2 regions of the Cryobacterium sp. TMT1-62 genome follow, and region 2 is predicted to be linked to the other one. Evidence: riboswitches for the same ligand, from Rfam matches in the RefSeq annotation. Region 2 holds a riboswitch; the other holds the start of a gene.
The links. Region 2 has a riboswitch for thiamine pyrophosphate ahead of thiM (hydroxyethylthiazole kinase). Riboswitches for the same ligand answer to the same signal wherever they lie in the genome.
Positions count from the first base shown of each region.

Region 1 (7,589 bases), on a different contig from region 2:
ATTTTCAGCATCTTGATCAGCCATACCTCCAACCTAGTCCCGGGCACCGACTTACGGGCGACGGATGTCCGGGGTCCCGGCCAGCCGGATCGTCGCCTGCCGCTCGGGCGCCTCCCGCTCTCGGTAAGCGTCCCAGCCCGCTTCCCACTGGTCCCAGTGCGACCGGAACAGTTCGCCGTCCCGGGCGAGGGCCCGCTGCTTGCGGATGCGGTCGTCGGCGGCCAGCCAGACCCGGATGTCGCTGAGTGGCGCGTGGGCGGCCGCCAGGGTTCCGCAGCCCTCCACGATCAGCGGGCGGGCCGGGTCGACCGGGTGCCATTCTGCCGACTCGCGCCGCTCCCAGTCATAGCGCCGCCAGGCGGCGGGCCGGCCCAGTCTTCTCGGGGCGAGCACCTGTTCGCGCAGGTGCGTGACGGCGGCGTCCAGCCCCTGCCAGCCGGGGTAGATGTCGTCCAGCCGCACCAGGGTGGGCCGGAGCGGTCCCGGCCAGGCGACGACGAGCGCGTCGGCGAGGGTGCTCTTGCCGGCGCCGCTCGGCCCGTCGATGAGAACGACGGGCGCCACCCCGGCGGCGGCAAGGTCGCGGAGCACGGGGGCCAGCAGCATCCGTCGGTCACCGACCGGATCGGGGGCGGCCGGTTCGAGGGCGGCCGTGGGCAGATCAGGTGAGGACAAAGTTCCAGCTTCCCGTCGCCACGGAGACGCTCACCGAGAGCAGGGCCACGGCCAGACCGATGCCGACCAGGGCCACCTCGCGCCCCCGGAAGCTGGAGGGGCGGGCCCAGGTGCGCCGCACCGAGGCGCCGAACCCGCGGGCCTCCATCGCCGTCGCGAGTTTGCTGCCGCGCCGGATCGACAGCACCAGCAGGGCGAAGGCCTGGCTGAGCAGCCGGCGCAGGACGCCGCGGTCCGCGATGCCGCGGGCCCGCCGGGCCAGTTCGAGGGCGCGCCAGTCCTCGAGGAACAGGCCGACCAGGCGCAGCCCGGCCAGACCGCCAAGCACGAAGCGGGCCGGCAGTTTCACGACTTGGCCGAGGCCGTCGGCCAGGTCGGTGGGGTCGACGGTCACGAAGAGCACGACCGACGGCAGTCCGATGGCGAGGATGCGCAGGGTCGTGGCGATGGCCAGCTCGAGTGATCCCTCGGTCACGTTCACCAGCCCGAAAGACCAATAGACCGCCCCGGCCGCCTGCCCGTAGAGCAGGGTGGTGACGCCGGCGGTGGGTGCGGCGATCCAGACCGGCAGGGTGCGCACCGCGAAGGCCTTCAGGGACAGCCCGGCCCAGAAGAAGAGCACGAACTCGCAGGCGAGGGCGACGACTGCGGAGACCCAGTCGATGGTGAGGATGAGCACGCCCGCCAGCAGCAGCGCGGCGGCCAGCTTCGCGACCGGGTTGATCCGGAAGATGGCCTGGGTTCCCCGGGCAGGCGTCAGCACGCTCACCGGGACACCGCCGCCCGCGGCGTGACGCTGCGGCCGGCCCGCCCGGCCAGATGGTACTCCCGGTCAGCCAGGGCGACCACGAAGTCGGTGTCGTGCGAGACGGCGACCACCGCGGTGCCCTCCCGCAGGAGTTCGTCGAGCAGGGCCACGATCTCCCGCCAGGTGCGCAGGTCCTGGCCGAAGGTGGGCTCGTCGAGCATGAGCAGTCGTGGCTGGGTGGCCAGCACGGTGCCCACCGACAGCCGACGTTTCTCTCCGCCGGAGAGGGTGAACGGGTTCGCCTCGGCCAGGTGGTCCAGGCGCAGGCGCTGCAGCACCTCGTCGACCCGGGCATTGATGTTCGCCTCCGGCCGTTTGAGGGCGCGCGGCCCTACGGCGAGTTCGGCCCGCACGGTGGCGGCCACGAACTGGTGCTCCGGGCTCTGGAACACGGTGCCGATGCGGGTGAGCAGCTGGCGGGACTTCCAGCGGATCGGTTCCTCGTCGGCCCCGCCGGCGAACTCCGGGCTCGCGAGAACCGCTCCCCCGGCCGGTTTCAGCAGGCCGGCGAGGGTGAGCATCAGGGTCGATTTGCCGGCGCCGTTCGGTCCGGTGACTGCCAGAGCGGTGCCGGCGTGCACCGTGAGGTCGATGTCCCGGGCGAGCACGTCGGCGCGCGTGCGCGCGACCGCGAGGCCGGGCGTGCGGAGCAGAGGGACCGAGCCGGGCGCCGACGCCGAGCTGGTCTCGCGCCGCGATGCAGTCAGGCCGTTGCCCCGCCCGGGCACCCAGACACCCGCGGCCGCGAGCCGTTCCCCCTGCCTGGTCAGCACGTCGTCGGGATGGCCGTCGGCCAGCACTCCCCCGGCCGCGTCGAGCACGATCACCCGGTTCACAAGGTTCTGCCAGACGGCGACCCGATGTTCGATCACGATGAACGTCGCCGCGGAGTTCTCGAGCACGCGGGCAACGGAATCGCGCACATCCAGCACGCCTCCAGGGTCGAGATTCGCTGTGGGTTCGTCGAGCAGCAGCAGCCCCGGCCGCATCGCCAGCACCCCAGCGAGGGCGAGGCGCTGCTTCTGTCCACCCGACAGCGACGACGTCGGATGGCTGAGCGGCAGGTTCAGGCCGACCATGTCCAGGGCGTCGCTCACCCGGCGCCAGATCTCTTCGCGGGGCACCCCAAGGTTCTCGCAGCCGAAGGCGACGTCGTCGCCCACCCGCGCCAGGATCACCTGGGAGTCAGGGTCCTGCAGCAGCAGCCCGACCTGGCCGCGCGCTGCGGTCGGCTCGGCGCCGTTTACAAGCAGCTGACCGCGCTGCTCGCCCTCCTCGTCGCCGCCGAGAACCCCGGCGAGGGCGTGCAGCAGAGTGGATTTGCCGGCCCCGGAGGCGCCGAGCAGCAGCACGCGCTCGCCCGGCTCGATTCTCAGGTCGAGGCCGTTGACGGCCCAGCCCCGCCGCCCGGCATGCCGCCATCCCCAGCCGCGGGCCACGACGGACGCTCCCGAGACGGATGCCGCTGCTGCCGGTGTCATCGCCGTCCCCCTAGACCTGGGTGCGGTTCGATCGCCCGGCGGCGAACCGCGACAGTGCCCCGGTGCGGGCGAGGCCACGCATGGCCAGCCAGGACAGCAGTCCGGCCACGACAATGCCGGAGACGATCGAGGAGGCGGTGTAGATGGTGATGAAGGGAACGGCCGATCCGGGGTACCAGAGCAACAGGTCGTTGACGGCGAGGGCAAGGCCGGCACCCGCGCCGGCGAGCAGGGCCACGACGAGGCGGTAGTTGGCGTAGAAGAACAGCGCGAAGACCAGCTCCGCGCCGAGACCCTGCACCAGGCCGGAGACCAGGATGGTGGCTCCCCAGGCGGTGCCGCCGACCAGAGTCGACACGACCGCCGCCAGCAGCTCGGTGTAGAGCGCGGCGCCGGGTTTGCGGATGATGAGGCCGCCGAGCACGCCGGCGAACAGCCATCCGCCGCCCAGGAGAGCCTGCAGGCCCGGCAGCAGCGGGGTGAGCAGGCCGCTGAGCGGGTTGTACGCCTGGTTCCAGACGACGAAGATGAGCCCGCTGGCCACGCCGATGACACTGGCGATGACGATGTCGACGACCCGCCACCGGAAGTTACGCGGCTGGCGGGACGTGGTGGAGGTGAGAAGAGTTGTTGTAGCGTGCACTGGTCGTGCCCTTTCCGTAGATGGTTCCAGGGCACGGGAACGAGAAAATTTGCCTCCCTGCGCTGGCATGATCCAGATCAGGTTCGACGGTCGAAGCTTCAGAAGCTTCCTCTCAGCCCGGTTGACCGGACTCCCGTGTTTCATTCAAGTATAGACCTCGGCCTAGACTCGCGGGATGGAGTCCTCGCCTCGCCCCCGCATCACTGTCGGGCGCGAATGACGTTCACCGTTCCCCTGATCCTCGCCGGGCTGTTGCTTCTGTTGCTGCGCCACTTCATTTTGCGGCGACGACGGATGCGACGCGGGCTACCCGTGCGCGGACCCTGGCACATCCCCCGCAGCTGGCGGGAAGGGCCGGGCTCCCGCCAGCGGCTGGGACGCTGGCGGTGTAGCTGGCGCGGGCGGCGTTGACCGCCCGAACGCGGTACGCTCGTCGTGGTGTGTCGGGAAGTCTGGTCGACAGCAATGTCCGTGTGCCACAAAATCCTGATTGACTGAGGCTCGTCCATGCCGAAACCATCACCTCTTCCTCCCACCCCGAAACTTAACGTCTTTCGCCGTAGCAGCTATCCCGAGTACCTGCACGTCTCGACGATCCTGCGCAAAGAGACCGTGGGCGGCGCTCTCCTGCTGGTGGCGACGGTTCTCGCGCTGACCCTGGCCAACACCGGGGCCTCCGATTTCTACTATGCGGTGCGGGACTTTCAGATCGGCTACGAGCCGTGGCACCTCAATCTGAGCCTCGGCGCGTGGGCCGCCGACGGACTCCTGGCGATCTTCTTCTTCATTGCCGGGCTCGAACTCAAGCGTGAGTTCGTCGCCGGCGATCTGCGCACCTTCAGCCGCGCGGTCGTCCCGGTCGCCGCGGCCGTCGGCGGCGTCATCGTTCCGGCTGTGATCTTCACCGCGATCGTGTTCAGCTCGGGGCCGGAAATGTTACGAGGCTGGGCCATCCCCACCGCCACCGACATCGCCTTCGCCGTGGCCGTGCTCGCCGTGATCGGCTCCAAACTGCCCAGCGCTCTGCGCATCTTCCTGCTGACCCTGGCCGTGGTCGACGACCTGCTCGCCATCGCCATCATCGCCTTCTTCTATTCCGGCGACCTCCAGCCTGTTCTGCTGCTGCTCGCCATCGTGCCGCTGAGCCTCTTCGCCTTTCTGGCGCATACGCACTCCTATCTGTTCGGCACCACCAGGTGGGCCGCGGGCGCCGTTCTGCTGCCGCTCGGCCTCGCCACCTGGGTTCTCGTGCACGGCTCCGGCATCCACGCCACGGTGGCCGGAGTGCTGCTCGGCTTCGCCGTGCCCGTGCTGCGCAGCCGACGTGGCGGCGGACCCGACGCCGGCCCGGGCCTGGCGCAGAACCTCGAGCACCGCATCCGCCCGCTCTCGGCCGGTTTCGCCGTGCCGGTGTTCGCGTTCTTCTCCGCCGGGGTCACGATCGGCGGCGTGTCAGGCCTGACAACGGCCCTCACCGACCCGGTCGCGATCGGAATCGTCGTAGCCCTGGTGGTGGGCAAGCCGGTTGGCATCATGCTCGCCACCTGGCTGGTCACCAAGACCACCCGGGGCGCCCTTGACCCGGACCTGGCCTGGGTAGATGTGATCGGCGTCGCCATGCTCGCCGGTGTCGGCTTCACGGTGTCGCTGCTGATCAGCGAGCTGGCTTTCGGGCAGGGTAGTCCGCACGACGAACACGCCAAGGTGGCTATCCTGACCGGTTCGCTGCTGGCGGCACTACTCGCGACCGTGGTGCTGCGGAGCCGCAACCGGCACTACGGGCGCATCGCCGCCAAAGAGGCGCTCGACGCCGACAACGACGGCGTCCCAGACGTGTTCGGGGCCGATCCGGCTCGCGACGAGCGGTTCGGCGGGCACTGACAGGGCCGGAGCGCACCCAGGCCCAACTCCCTCAGCCGGAGTGTCTGCTGGTCGTCACGGGCGGAACGCCGTGCCCGGCACCGAACCAATTCGACGGAGATTCATCGATCAACACCCGTTTTTGAGCCCAAACGCGCTGTTCAGGGCACAATCTCCGTCGAATTCGTTCAGGACGGATGTGCCGCAGGTCCGCGGACTCGAAAGACGCGGCGGTTAGAGCCTACGTTCATCCACCGCGTCGCTGTCCGCGGGAAAACGCGCGTCGGAATCGGGAACAAGCGCAACGGAGCCCGCGATCCGCGAACCCCCCTCAACCTCGGCCATGGAGACTCATTCATCGAGCTGGCCGGCGGGCACTGATAGCGCCGGAGCGCAGTCAGCAGCCCGACATCCTCAGTCGGAGTGGCTGGGCGACCGGGCGGCTGGGAGCCTTCGCTGCTAGCGTTTGAGGGCGCGGACGACGCGGGAGATCGCCTTGCCGGCCACCCAGAGGAACGGGATGCCGACCGCGAGCAACGAGATGACGTTGGGCTCGAAGCGCACCGTCGTGCCCGATTTGACGTAGGCGCCGATCGGCAGGGATGCCCCGCCGCCCCCGCCGCCGGACCCGCTGCCGGTGGCGGCGGAGTCACCCTCGCCACCGCCGAAGCCGTAGTAGACGAGAGCAACGGGAATCAGGGTGACGCCGTCCACCTGGACCGGATCACCGTAGGCCGACCTGACGCCGGCGGTACGAGAGATATCTGCGAGCTTCTCTGGAAGGCTAGTCATGGATTCAGGCTACCCCCTGTCTGGTTTGCGGTTGCCTGATCAGAGTGGGCCTGATCAGGGTGTGTCCGGATCCAGCAGCGACGCCGGGCGCACCGTGCCGCGCCCGAACCTTGCGGTGACCGAGTCCACGGCCCGTTCGGCTCCCCGCCAGTCGTCGTCGGGGTCCCAGAGACCGGTGCCAGTGCCGTCGCCACCGCTGAGCTGCTCAACGCGCACGCCGATGAGGCGCACCCGGATGCCGGAGGCCGCCAAAGCCTCGAAGCTGGCAGCCACCTCCTCGTAGATCCGGCGTCCGACGCTGGTCGGTTCCGACAGGGTGCGGGAGCGGGTGACGGTGCTGAAGTCGGTGTAGCGCACCTTGAGCACCACGCAGCGGCCGACGAGGCCTGCGCGGCGCAGCCGGGCAGCCACCGCAACGGACTGCCGCAGCAGTTCGCTACGGAGCCGGGCGACATCCGTCACGTCGTATTCGAAGGTGACCTCGTGGCCGACACTTTTCTCCTCGTGCTCCACCGTGACCACCCGAGGGTCCCTCCCCCAGGCAAGCTCGTGCAGCTTGCGGCCCGACGCGTCGCCCACGCACTTCTGCAACACCGCGAGCGGGGTGCGGGCGAGGTCACCGATCTGACGCAGGCCCTGCCCGAGAAGCGCCTGCTCGGTCGTGGCGCCGACCCCCCACAGGGTGCCGACGGGCAACGGATGCAGGAATGCGAGGGTCTCGTCGGCGGGGATCACGAGCAGGCCGTCGGGTTTCGCCCGGCCCGACGCCATCTTGGCGACGAACTTCGTGCTCGCCGCGCCGACCGAGCAGGTGAGCCCGGTTTCGGCCTTGACCCGGGCCCGGATCTTCGCGCCGATCTCGGCCGGGGTGCCATGCAGGCGCCGGGCACCCGCCACGTCGAGGAAGGCCTCGTCGATGCCCAGCTGCTCGACCAGCGGCGTGAACTCTTCGAAGATGCGCATCACCCGGTCGGAGTATTCCTTGTACCGCCCCATGTGCGGTTCGAGCACCACCGCCTCCGGGCAGCGCCGCAGGGCGAGCGCCATGGGCATGGCCGAATTGACGCCGTAGCGCCGGGCCACGTAGTTCGCCGCCGTGACCACCGAGCGCCCGGACCGGTGCCCCACGATCACCGGGCGGTGCACCAGTTCGGGGTGATCGAGAAGTTCGACTGACGCGAAGAACGCGTCCAGGTCGATGTGGAGCAGGGTCGCGGTGCTGTCGTCGACCGCGCCTGTCGAGACCGTGCGATCGCTGCCGTCCTGCCTGCTCATGCGTCCTGCCTGCTCATGCGTCCTGCCTGCTCATGGAGAGACCCTAACCCGGACC
Region 1 is NZ_SOGZ01000041.1:14,117-21,705, reverse strand. Features, by position in the region: gene E3T34_RS11875 (hypothetical protein) at 1-24, opposite strand, end outside; gene E3T34_RS11870 (ATP-binding protein) at 52-675, opposite strand; gene E3T34_RS11865 (energy-coupling factor transporter transmembrane protein EcfT) at 662-1,444, opposite strand; gene E3T34_RS11860 (ABC transporter ATP-binding protein) at 1,441-2,964, opposite strand; gene E3T34_RS11855 (ECF transporter S component) at 2,975-3,607, opposite strand; TPP riboswitch at 3,647-3,754, opposite strand; gene nhaA (Na+/H+ antiporter NhaA) at 4,115-5,488, shown strand; gene E3T34_RS11845 (hypothetical protein) at 5,927-6,259, opposite strand; gene E3T34_RS11840 (DNA polymerase IV) at 6,314-7,534, opposite strand.
Region 1: another riboswitch for thiamine pyrophosphate. It lies ahead of E3T34_RS11855 (ECF transporter S component); the one in region 2 lies ahead of thiM (hydroxyethylthiazole kinase).

Region 2 (5,587 bases):
CACGAGCAAGATGACGTCGACCACCGGCGTCATCGCCAGCAAGGTCAGTCCGGTCCTTTTCAGACGCAGCATATATCGGGCGACGAGACCCAATGCGATCAAAACCCAGAAGCCAATTTCGGAGGCGACGATGATGGCAATGATCATAAATCCCCCAGTCGATGCGTCTAGGCCCTGAAAACAAACTAGCACGCCCGTGCTAATATCAATTTATGGCGAGAACGATCGACCGGGACGCACGCAAGGTACAGCTCGCTCAAGCGGTGTGGCAGATCATCCTCGACCAAGGAATCAGCGCGGTATCGGTGCGCACCGTTGCCGAGCAGGCTGGCGTGGTGGTCGGCTCCCTGCGTCATGTTTTCCCCACCCGCGCTGAACTCCTGCAGTTCTCCGCCGAGCTCATGGTGCAGCGCGCCACCGACCGCGTTCTCGCTATTCGTGAAGGCTCGAACCCAGCGGAGTACGCGCTGGAGGTCCTGAAAAACTTCTTGCCTCTTACCGCTGATAGTCGCGCGGAACTCGAGGTCAATATCGCGCTGATTGCGGAAAGCCCTGCGTTGCCGCAACTTGTTTCCATCAGAAATCGCGCTTACGAAGAACTGGGGAACGGCTGCCTCCGACTGGCCGAAAAGTTGGCCTGCAGGCCCAGCGGCCCTGAACTGGTAGAACGAGCGCGCCATTTGCACGCCGTTCTCGATGGCCTTGCCATTCACCTACTCATGGAACCACCCGGAAACGACAGCACCTGGGCAACCGTCATCCTCGAGAAAGAGCTTGCACGCATCATCAGAAACCGCTGACCAGCACCTAGTGCGGAGTCACCTGCGATCGGTGCATGCGGCCGGGCAATCCACGGATCCGTGCGGAGTTCCGCAAGAGGACCGTCTTACGGGCAAGAGCTTATGGTCTCGGCGTGGCTGACTCTCACGTCAGTGCGGCGATCCCAATTGGTCAGGGTCAGTGAGTGCCGTCTCGGGCGTGCAGCCTAATTCACCTGGCTGCAGCGTCACCGGGGGTGGGTAGACGTCGTCGACCGTCCCGTTCTCGCTCTTGATCAGGACGCAATCTTCGGCGGAACCGAACGCGACGCCGACCCGATCTCCGGCGCTGCTCACCTGGACGACGACCCGCGGCGGAGCGACGACCTCGAACTCGCCGGTCGGAGTGGTGAGTTGCGCGGAAATCGCGCCGATGATCGCGTCTACCGTCGCCGGCGAACCAGTCTGCACTCGCGCGAGAAGCACCGCCGATGCCACCTCGCGCGCGGTGTCCGACACGACAGGGACGATGCTGTCGTCGACGCGAGGCGTCACGATGGCGGCATCCGGTGGGCAACCGATCGGGTCGATGCCGTCAGACGATTCCCATGTGCCGACCTTGCCGTAGTAGTCGAACTCGATTCGGAAGCAAAAGGGGCCAGGTGCGCCCGTGGACGCGTTCTTGAGCCCTGGCACGAAAACCCGGAAGTCGAGGCTGCCGAACGGTTCGCTTAGGTCGGTCGACTGCCGGGTGTCGACGCCGACCAGCTCGATGTCCGCGCTGTCGCTAATGGCTTGAGCGACTGCAGCGCGCGCCCAGCCGTCGATGTCGTCGGGTCTCTCCCCGCCGATATCGCGCGCGAGGTCGGCCGCCCGCACTTGCGCGACGACCTCCGGGGTGGCGTCGTCCGTGGAGGCTGACCCGGTCGTCAACGATGTCGGCTGTGAGCATCCGGTTAGGGTTAGCGCGCTGACCGCCATGAGGCCAACGAGGCGGGGAGTTGCCGTCATGAGAAAGGATGGCCTCAAGCCGGGCAATCGTGGTCGCGTGCGGTGCCCATACGACGACGCGCCTAGGTCGCGAAGAACCATGAGGGTGACTCCAATTTGCGACGCCATAACGTGGAGCCTATTCCTCGACGCACCTGAAACCGCGTCGTGGCTGTATGTCTGGCAGCTGGGGTAGCCCGCTGCAGGCCGACGTTGCGCTGATGGAGACGCCCTCGCTGGTGCCGCGGATGTGTAGTTGCAGACTATCGCCGGTGTAAATGTCGGTGCCTAATGCTCGATCGCTTCGGACGAAACCTTGTGCCTCCTCTGCTTTCGCGATCTCGGTGAATATTTCTTCCTGGCTGAGGCTCTGCCCACTGACGGGAAGAAGCACCGAACCCGTCACCTTCATCGGATGCTGCCAGATTGCCCTGGCAGCCGAGTGACTGTCCCACATGTTCAACGTGAACGTCACCACAGCGGATGCACTTAGCTGTTTCTCTCTTGCGATCTCCGCGCGTCGAAACCTATGGGATACAAGACACTGACACCTGCTCCGAAGCGACGCGGGCATATAGCTAAATGCGCCAAATAGCGATCACAGAACGCCGCCACAGCGCGCTAAAGTCACAAACAAGATCGCCCGAGGCAACGTCGAGCGGGCGCGGATCAACGCAGCGACGTCACCACACACGCCGCCAATACCCGGCAAGGTCGTCGCCGAACTCATGTTTGGCTTCTGGACCTACCTCTTCGTGGACGCTCACGAGAAAACCATCTGGGTTCCTCATCTCCACAAAGCCTTCCCACCAAGTACCGACAGAAACCCGCTCAATGACGCATTGGCCGCGCTGCGAGATTTCCGAAACAGAGTGGCTCACCACGAGAACATCCTCAACGGTTCTGAAAGCGAACGCCGCCGAATTATCCACATCATCCGGTTGCTCTCTGCTGATGCGCTTGCTCACTTCAAAGCCAACAGCGAGGTAGCCACGATCCTGGCTGGCCGACCGTAGGGAAGCTTCTGAGACCAGGGTGCGGCGTCCTGACTCGTCCCCGGGCAGCATCAGTCATCTAATTCTCGGTGTCTCGCAACTAACGATGAATCCGCCGCCCATGGAATACGAGACGCTCGGCCAGCTCTTGGTGCGCTCGCGCAATGACCTCGTTCCGTCGGCCAGTCGCCAAGATACTGGCCGCGTCCAACCATGAATTAGAACGAAGACGCTGCGATACGCTGGGCCATAAGCCAAGTGACACGGGGTGCTCCATCTGGAGCTGAGATAACACCCGTTGAACCTGATCTAGTTAGTACTAGCGAAGGGATGTCGCGCAAATGCGCACGCCAGAAGAACTTATTTCATTCACCTGTTCAGCGCTTGACGAGGTGCGGTCCCGCCCGCCCCTCGTGCAGTGCCTCACCAATAGCGTCGTGGTGAACTTCACCGCTAACGTGCTGCTGTCGCTCGGTGCGGCGCCCGCGATGGTCGACATTCCGGGCGAGGCGGGCGCGTTCGCGCGGATCGCATCTGGGCTGCTCGTCAATCTCGGCACGCCCACCGCCGAACAACGCGACGCGATGGTCGAGGCCGTCACAGCCGCGAACGATGCTGGAACACCGTGGGTGCTCGACCCCGTTGCCGTCGGTTTCCTGCCGGTGCGCACGCCGCTGGCCTTCGCCCTTCGCGACCTGCGACCCACGGTGGTGCGCGGAAACGCGTCGGAGATAATCGCGTTGGCGGGCGCCGGATCTGGCGGCCGCGGGGTGGATTCATCCGACGAGGTGGATGCCGCCCTGGCCGCGGCGCACGCGCTGGCCGGGATGACCGGTGGGGTGATCGCCGTCTCCGGGCCGGTCGACATCATCACGGATGGCCGTGAGTTGGTGCACATCGACAACGGGCATCCGTTGCTCACCCGCGTCACCGGCGGGGGCTGCGCCCTCGGCGCGGTCATGGCCGCGTTCGCCACGGTCGACGCCGACAGGTTCTTCACCACGGTGGCCGCGGCCACGGTGTACACCGTCGCGGCCGAGCTCGCGGCAGAGTCCGCCGCCGGTCCGGGCAGCTTCGCTGTCGCCTTTGTGGACGCCCTAGCCACCGTCAACGCGCAGGACATCGCACGCCGGGCGGTGCTCCGATGATCCTCGACCTGTCGCTGTACCTGGTGACAGACTCGGGGCAGGCCGCGGCGGCCGGGCGCAGCATCGTGGACGTGGTGCGGCACGCCGTTGCCGGAGGCGTGAGCGCCGTGCAGGTGCGTGAGAAGGAGACCGCCGGGCGGGAGTTCCTCGACACCGTGCTGCGCATCGCGGATGTGCTGCCCGACACCGTGGCGCTGATCGTGAACGACAGGGTCGACGTGTTCCTGGCCGCCCGTGCCGCCGGGCGCCGGCTGATCGGGGTGCACGTCGGGCAATCCGACCTGCCCGTCGGCGCGGTGCGCGACCTCATCGGGGGTGACGCGGTGATCGGGCTCAGCGCATCGACGGATGCCCAGCTGCGCCGCGCGGCCGAGGATCCTGCCCTGATCGACTACGTCGGCATTGGCGCACTGCACGCCACACGCACCAAGAGCGACGCGCCCCCTGCCCTGGGGCTGGCCGAGTTCGCACGCCTGGTCGGGGTCAGCACGCTGCCGAGCGTGGCCATCGGCGGGGTCGGCCTGCGCGACCTGGCCGCCCTCCGTGAGTGCGGAGCGGCGGGCGTCGCCGTGGTGTCGGCGATTTGTGCGGCACCGCATCCGGAGCAGGCGGCCCGCGAGTTGCGAGCCGCGTGGGGCGTGACGGCATGACCGGCGCATCCCCCCGCATTGCCCGCGTGCTGAGCATTGCTGGTACCGACCCGACCGGCGGAGCGGGCATTCAGGCCGACCTCAAAAGCATTGCGGCGAACGGGGGCTACGGTATGGCCGTGGTGACCGCACTGGTCGCGCAGAACACCCACGGTGTGCGCTCGGTGCACGTGCCGCCGGTCTCCTTCCTGCGCGAGCAGCTGCACGCCGTGAGCGACGACGTCGACATCGATGCCGTCAAGATCGGGATGCTGGCCGACGTGAACGTCACCCGCACCGTGAGCGGGTGGCTCGGCCAAGTGAAGCCTGGGCTCGTAGTGCTCGACCCGGTGATGATCGCCACTAGCGGCGACCGCCTGCTAACCGAGGATGCTGAGGAGGCTCTGCGCGACCTGCTGAGCGTCGTGCACCTGGTGACGCCCAACATCCCGGAGCTGGCCATCCTTGTCGGTTCTCCCGTGGCGACGAGCTGGTCGGCGGTGCTGCGCCAGGCGCAGCACGTCGCCGAGACGTACGGGGTCCTCGTGCTGGCCAAGGGCGGACACCTCGCCGGTGACCTCGTACCAGACGCCCTCGTCGGCGCCCACACCGTGCGGGAGTTTCCCGGGCTGCGGATCGACACCCCGAACACCCACGGAACCGGGTGTTCTTTCTCCTCCGCTGTCGCGACCCGGGTAGCGGCTCGGGCCGGCACGGTAGGGCCGAGCCTGGCAGATTGGGGGGACGCGGTAGCCGAGGCGAAACTATGGTTGAGCGAGAGCATCGCCCACTCTGGCGACCTGCAGGTTGGCTCTGGCCACGGACCGATCCAGCATTTTGCCGGCCTGTGGCAGCGCGGCGGCCTGCACACCAGCCCCAGCCCGGCCCAGGTCGCCGAGGAATGGTGGCACGACATCCGTGACATCCGCACCGACACCGACGAGCTGCCGTTTATCCGAGCGCTCGGGGACGGATCCCTGAACCGGGACGCCTTCATCTGGTACCTCGCCCAGGATGCCCTGTACCTGCGCGACTACGCCCGGATGCTGGCCGTCGCGAGCCGGCTC
Region 2 is NZ_SOGZ01000040.1:28,031-33,617, reverse strand. Features, by position in the region: gene E3T34_RS11605 (hypothetical protein) at 1-147, opposite strand, end outside; gene E3T34_RS11600 (TetR/AcrR family transcriptional regulator) at 213-800, shown strand; gene E3T34_RS11595 (hypothetical protein) at 930-1,691, opposite strand; gene E3T34_RS11590 (hypothetical protein) at 2,432-2,716, opposite strand; TPP riboswitch at 2,998-3,091, shown strand; gene thiM (hydroxyethylthiazole kinase) at 3,085-3,891, shown strand; gene thiE (thiamine phosphate synthase) at 3,888-4,541, shown strand; gene E3T34_RS11575 (bifunctional hydroxymethylpyrimidine kinase/phosphomethylpyrimidine kinase) at 4,538-5,587, shown strand, end outside.